2 regions of the Nocardia sp. PLKS1-43 genome follow, and region 1 is predicted to be linked to the other one. Evidence: riboswitches for the same ligand, from Rfam matches in the RefSeq annotation. Region 1 holds a riboswitch; the other holds the start of a gene.

Evidence for each region. Region 1 has a riboswitch for S-adenosylmethionine ahead of AC5WS7_RS39645 (aminotransferase class V-fold PLP-dependent enzyme). Riboswitches for the same ligand answer to the same signal wherever they lie in the genome.
Region 2: linked by a shared signal. The riboswitch ahead of metX (homoserine O-acetyltransferase MetX) and the one ahead of AC5WS7_RS39645 (aminotransferase class V-fold PLP-dependent enzyme) in region 1 are both predicted to bind S-adenosylmethionine.

Annotation. Positions count from the first base shown of each region.
Region 1 covers NZ_JCAJZQ010000023.1:41,663-44,922, forward strand. The annotation lists gene AC5WS7_RS39630 (YbaK/EbsC family protein) at 1-23, shown strand, start outside; gene AC5WS7_RS39635 (flavin reductase family protein) at 152-715, shown strand; gene AC5WS7_RS39640 (LysE family translocator) at 764-1,402, opposite strand; SAM riboswitch class IV at 1,493-1,606, shown strand; gene AC5WS7_RS39645 (aminotransferase class V-fold PLP-dependent enzyme) at 1,654-2,967, shown strand; gene AC5WS7_RS39650 (hypothetical protein) at 2,976-3,164, opposite strand; gene AC5WS7_RS39655 (DUF2752 domain-containing protein) at 3,203-3,260, opposite strand, start outside.
Region 2 covers NZ_JCAJZQ010000008.1:147,132-150,391, forward strand. The annotation lists gene AC5WS7_RS26575 (tRNA (cytidine(34)-2'-O)-methyltransferase) at 1-89, opposite strand, end outside; gene AC5WS7_RS26580 (DUF3017 domain-containing protein) at 262-507, shown strand; gene metX (homoserine O-acetyltransferase MetX) at 536-1,690, opposite strand; SAM riboswitch class IV at 2,025-2,135, opposite strand; gene AC5WS7_RS26590 (NADP-dependent isocitrate dehydrogenase) at 2,452-3,260, shown strand, end outside.

The sequences.
Region 1 (3,260 bases):
GCCTGGCGATCGACGTGGACTGAGGCGCCGAGTCGGACACACCGGACCACTCGCCGCGCCGCGCGACGTAGGTTGGAAGTGTGAGCGAGCCAGTGAGAAGCATCCGTCCCGGCTGCGAGGCGGTGTGATGAGCAATTCCCGGCAGTCGGAGATGTCCGAGGCCGACCGCCCGGAATCGTCCGGATCGTCGGCACCGGCGCAGCCTCGGGACGAGGCCGGCGGGATCACGGCGGCGCAATTCCGCGGCGCGATGCGACATTATCCGGCCGGAGTGACCATTGTCACACTCGATGACGGCGGGCGTCCGGTGGGCTTCACCGCGACCTCGTTCGCCTCGCTGTCCGCCGAACCGCCGCTGATCTCGTTCAACATCGCGGAGACCTCGTCGAGTATCGAGGCGATGCTCGCGGCCGAGTCGGTGGTCGTGCACTTCCTCGGCGATCATCAGTTGCATCTGGCCCAACGGTTTTCGCGCGCCGCCGAGGAGCGGTTCGCCGACAATTCGCTGTGGGCGTCACTGGACACCGGCGAGCCGGTTCTGCACGACACCCCGATCTGGGTGCGCGCCACCGTCCACCAGCTCATTCCGATCGGCGATCACACGCTGGTCATCGGGCTCGTCACCCGGGTGCACGACACCACCGATGACGAACCGATCGCCGCGCCGCTGCTGTACTACAACGGCTCCTATCACCGCCCGCGCGGACTGGGGTGAGATCGTCGGCGGAAAGCGTTGTGAGGCAACATTTTCGACAGTCGGCGCTCAGGCCGCGGAGGCGATCGTCCCGATTCCCAGCGCGGCGAGCACCCCGGCGCTGATCTGCTCCAGGCGATCTCGTACCCGAGGACGCCGCAACAGCCGCACCGCACCCGCGGCCGCCACCGCGAGTATCACCATTTCCGTTGCCGCGACGCACGATTCGATCGCTCCGAGGGTCAGCGTCGCACCGAACGTGACATGGGTCAGGAACTGCGGGAGCACCGCGAGGTAGAACAGGCCGACCTTCGGATTCGACAGGCACGACAACACCCCGGCCAGGGCCGCGGATCGGGTCGATACCGCACGAGCCGGGACCGTCGCGGCGGCCGGGTCGGCCCGCGATGCGGCGGCGCGAGCCCGGCGACGGTCGTACACGGTGCGAAAACCCAAGTACACCAAGTAGATTCCACCGGCGATCTTCAGCACGCGATAGGCGGTCGCCGACTGTTCCAGCAGCGCCGCGACACCGGCCGCCACCACCACCGCCCATACGACGCCGCCCAGCGCCGACCCCAGCGCGGCGGCCACGGCGGGCCGACGCCCGGCGATCGCGTAGCGCAACACCAGGAACGTATCCGGCCCCGGCGTGAGGGCCAGCAGAACGCACAGGCCGAGGAAGCCCAGCAGCAACGAAATACTCACCGGATCACACAAGCCCGGTTCGGAGGCGAGATCAAGCGGATTTTCCGCCAAGGTTGACAAGGTCGGGCGGTGTCTGCCAACCTCGATTCAGGTCATGAGTACCAGCGTCAAGCCCCGGCTCGCTGGTCGGCAACCCTCCTCCGCGGCGGGGTGCTCCGGGTGACGACCGGGCCGTAGCCCGACCGGGTACGGCAAGCGCGGGCTCCCCTGCATCTTTCCCGGGGTCCCCTTTGTCCCGAAGGGATCGTGTGATGACTGCCGTACTCGACCAGACCTGTGCTCCGATCGCCCGTGTTTCCGGATGCGATCTGCGAGTTCCGTTGGTGCAGGGCGGAACTCGTACATATGCCAATTTCGACTACGCGGCCAGCGCCCCGGCCCTGGCACAGGTCTGCGACCGGGTGAACGAACTGCTGCCCTACTACGCCAGCGTGCACCGGGGCGCGGGTTACGCCTCGCGGATCAGCACCGACTGCTACGAGAACGCCCGGACCTCGGTGTCCCGCTTCCTGAACTGCGCCGATGACCAGGTGGTCGTATTCACCCGCAACACAACCGATTCGCTGAATCTGCTGGCGAGCTGCGTTCCCGGGGAAACCGTCGTCCTGGATATCGAGCATCACGCCAACTTTCTGCCCTGGACCCGGCACGGCCGCCGAGTGGTGACCGCCGCCGACACGATCGAGGAGACCATCCGCCGCCTGGTCGCCGAGCTGTGCGCCAAACCCGCTGCGCTGCTTGCGATTACCGGGGCGTCGAATGTGACCGGCGAGGTGCTGCCGCTGCGGCGGCTGGCCGAGGTCGCCCATCAGTGCGGCGCCCGGATTCTCGTGGATGCCGCGCAGTTGGCTCCGCACCGGCGAATCGACCTGTGCGACATCGAGATCGACTATCTGGCGTTGTCCGGCCACAAGCTCTACGCGCCGTTCGGCGCGGGCGTGCTGGCCGGCCGACGCGACTGGCTGGACGCGGCCGGACCGTATCTGGCCGGGGGCGGGGCGGTCCGCGAGGTGAGCACGACCGAGGCCCAGTGGGCCCCCGCGCCGCAACGTCACGAGGCCGGATCCCCGAACGTGCTGGGCGCGGCCGCGGTGGCCGCCGCCTGCGACACGCTCGGATCGATCGATGCGCGGGCCGCCGCCGAACACGAGCGCGCACTCACCGAGCGACTGCGTGACGGCCTGAAAGCCGTTGCGGGAGTGAACTTCCTGCGCATCTGGTCGGACAGCGCCGACAGCGTGGGCATCCTCGCCTTCACCATCGATGGCTTCCCGCCGGGCCGGATCGCGGCGTATCTGTCCGCCGAGCACGGCATCGGCGTACGCGACGGCCGATTCTGCGCCCACCCCCTGCTCGCCCGACTCGGCGTCGACGGCGCGATCCGCGCGAGCGTCGGCCTGGGCACCCGGGTCGCGGACGTGGACCGCCTGATCGAGGCCGTCGCCGCGCTCACCGCACACGGTCCGAACTGGAACTACACCTGCACCGACGGTCAGTGGAATCCGAGCCCGGAAACCCGCCCGGGTCTGTCCGGAACGTCCGGCGCCGCACCCTGCACCGTGTGAACGCCCGTTCAGGGCACGAGATAGCGAGCTGCCAGCACTTCCAGTAGCGGATCGTCCTCGGCGACCGCGTCGAGCGCCTCGAGGTCGGCCTCCACCGCGATCTGCCGAGGGTCGTCGTGCTCGGGGTCGGGCACGCCGTCCTCGTTCAGCTGGCGCGTGAGCTTGTCCCGGATGCGCGCCTTCAGAGAATCAGCCATCCCCCCAGCATGCCGAAGACAGCACGTCGACGCCACGACTACACCGGCGCGAGCCAGCTACCCCAGGGCGTATTGCGCACGACGGTGAACACCGTG
Region 2 (3,260 bases), on a different contig from region 1:
TGCAGCGAGAATCCGGACCCGGCCGCCAGCCGAATCGCATTACCGGTATTCGGCGGAATTCGTGGTTCGAAGAACATCAGCCTCAGCACAGCAGAACGCAGCCTTTCATCCCGTCCGGACGGGATGACCCTACGTCTCCTCCCATCGCCACCCGGGTGCCGGGAGGTTCCGCCGGAGGAATGCGAGAATCGGGGGGTGACCGATGCTTCCGCGACCGCTCATACCGGACGACCGCTCGGATTCCTGCGCAACCAGCTGCCGATGCTGCTGGTGGCGGTGGTGCTGGTGGTGGCTGTGGTGTTCCTGGTGCAGGATCGGTGGCGCCGTGGGGCGTTCGTCATCGGCGGCGCGCCACTGCTGGCGTCGGTGCTGCGGCTGGTACTCCCGGAGGTGCGGGTCGGCCTGCTGGCGGTGCGCGGTAAACCCTTCGACGTCGGCGCGTACGCGGTGCTCGGCGGCACGATCATCGCGCTGGCCGCGACGATCAGCAGCTTGGGCGTGGGCTGAGCCGAGCCCCGAGCCGCACCGGCCGCGATCAGGAGCGCGCGGTGCGTGCCAGATCCATCGTCTGGGCGAGCAGCTTGCCGACCGCCTCGGTCTCGGTCAGGAAGCCGTCGTGCCCGTCTCGGGAGTGCACGACCTCGAGCCGCGCGCAGCCGGGCAGCAGATCGGCCAGTTCCTGCTGGGTGCGCAGCGGATACAGCCGGTCCGAGTCCACGCCGCCGACCACACAGGGCACCGAGGTCGCGGCCAGCGCGGCCGCCACGCCGCCGCGCCCGCGGCCGATGTCGTGCCGGTTCATCGCCTCGGTCAGCAGCACATAGCTGGCCGCGTCGAAGCGATTCGCGAGCTTGCGGGCCTGGTGGTCCAGATAGCTCTGCACCGCGTAGCGGCCACCGCGCCGGGGATCCTCATCACCCTGCGGGTGATTCGCGAAGCGGTGATCGAGCTCGAAATCCGTGCGGTAGGTCAGGTGCGCGATGCGCCGGGCGATGCCCAGACCGCTCGTCGGGGCCCGGCCGGTGCCGTGATAGTTGCCGCCCTGCCAGTCCGGGTCGGCGGTGATGGCGGCGATCTGCGTGGTCTGGGTGCCGATCTGGTCGGCGGTCGCCCGTGGTCCGACGGCCAGCACCAGTGCCGCGCCCACCCGCTCCGGATGGCCGACCATCCACTCGAGTACCCGCATACCGCCCATCGAGCCGCCGGCTACCGCGGCGATCCGCTCGATGCCCAGCAGATCGAACAGCGCGACCTCCGCGGTCACCTGATCGCGAATGGAGATTCCGGGAAACCTTGCCCCCCAAGGCTTTCCGTCCGGCGCGAGAGAGCCCGGGCCGGTGCTGCCCTTACATCCGCCCAGCACGTTGGTGGCGATGACGCACCACTCGTCGGTGTCCAGCGGCCCGCCCGGGCCGACGATGCCGTCCCACCAGCCGGGCAGCGGATGCAGGTCGTCGGGTGCGCCGGTGACGTGCGAGTCGCCGGTCAGCGCGTGTTCGATGAGCACGACGTTGTCCGCGGTGGGCGACAGCTCGCCCCAGCGCTGAACGGCGAGTTCGACCCCGGGAACCACGGCGCCGCTCTCCAGCCGGATATCACCGATCGCGATCGTGCCCAGACTTCCGTCCGACGGTGGCAGCAACGTTGCCGCGCGATTACTGGATGCGCTTCGGTCGATGCCCACGGTCACCGCGCCACCGTCGCCTCGGGAGGCGAAATCCGCCGATCCCTCGGACCGGCGAACATCGCGCGGGTCGTCCGCGCACGGGTGCCCGCAAGCGGGTCGACGAGGGGGAAACACACGTCTTCGATGGTAGCCACAGCGTTCCGGTGTCTCGGCGTCGCGCGGGAATACCAGGGCCGGTCAGCGAATATCGGGGTGCGGCGCGGGCTGTGCGGCACGGAGTCCGGATCCGTCGCGGGCGCGGGCGAGTTACTCATGTCATGCTCCGAGAGATGTGCCGGTGGGCGTCAGCGATGTCCGGATAACGAACGGCTACAACACATTTCGGGAATCCTCCTGATGATCGCGCTTGCTCCCGGCCTTCGGGAGCCCGGTCATCACCCGGAGCACCCCACCGCAACAGGAGGGTTGCCGACCAGCGAGCCGGGGCTTGGCGCTGGTGCTCATGACCTTCCGGACATCGTAGCCGGAGCGTGCGCGAGTCCGAAACTCGTGGTGGATTTCACCAGGTACGGGCGGAATCGCCGACGTCCGATAGCGGTTCTACGTTGTAAAGCGGAATTCGCGCGGATGTGACGGATCTATCACTCGGGGCAGGTCCGATGCCGATGAGATCCACCGCACCAGTACGCTTGTTCTGTTTGGCACCTCGAGTCTCGTGGACAACACGGGGCGTATACGTTGTCTGTTGAACAGCTGGGTCCGCTCACAAGCGTGTTCACCTGGCGGAACAATGGGAGCACCATCCTAGGAGGACACGAAGATCCATGTCCAAGATCAAGGTTGAGGGAACCGTCGTCGAACTCGACGGCGACGAGATGACCCGAATCATTTGGCAGTTCATCAAGGACAAGCTGATTCACCCGTACCTCGATGTGAATCTCGAGTACTACGACCTCGGTATCGAGTACCGGGACAAGACCGACGACCAGGTGACCATCGACGCCGCCAACGCCATCAAGGAGCACGGCGTCGGCGTGAAGTGTGCCACCATCACCCCCGACGAGGCGCGCGTCGAGGAATTCGGCCTGAAGAAGATGTACCGGTCGCCCAACGGCACCATCCGCAACATCCTCGGTGGAACCATCTTCCGCGCACCCATCATCATCTCGAACGTTCCGCGCCTGGTCCCGGGCTGGACGAAGCCGATCATCATCGGCCGCCACGCCTTCGGCGACCAGTACCGCGCCACCGACTTCAAGGTGCATCAGGCCGGTACCGTCACCCTCACCTTCACCCCGGAGGACGGCAGTGAGCCGATCGTCCACGAGGTCGTCAAGGTGCCCGAGGACGGCGGCGTCGTCATGGGTATGTACAACTTCAAGAAGTCGATCGAGGACTTCGCGCGGGCCTCGCTGAATTACGGTCTGCAGCAGAACTATCCGGTGTATCTGTCGACCAAGAACACCATCCTGAAGGCCTACGACGGCATGTTCAAGGACACCTTCCAGGAGATTTTCGAGACCGAGTTCAAGCCGCAGTTCGACGCGGCCGGTCTGACCTACGAGCACCGGCTCATCGACGATATGGTCGCCTCCTCGCTCAAGTGGGAGGGCGGATACGTCTGGGCGTGCAA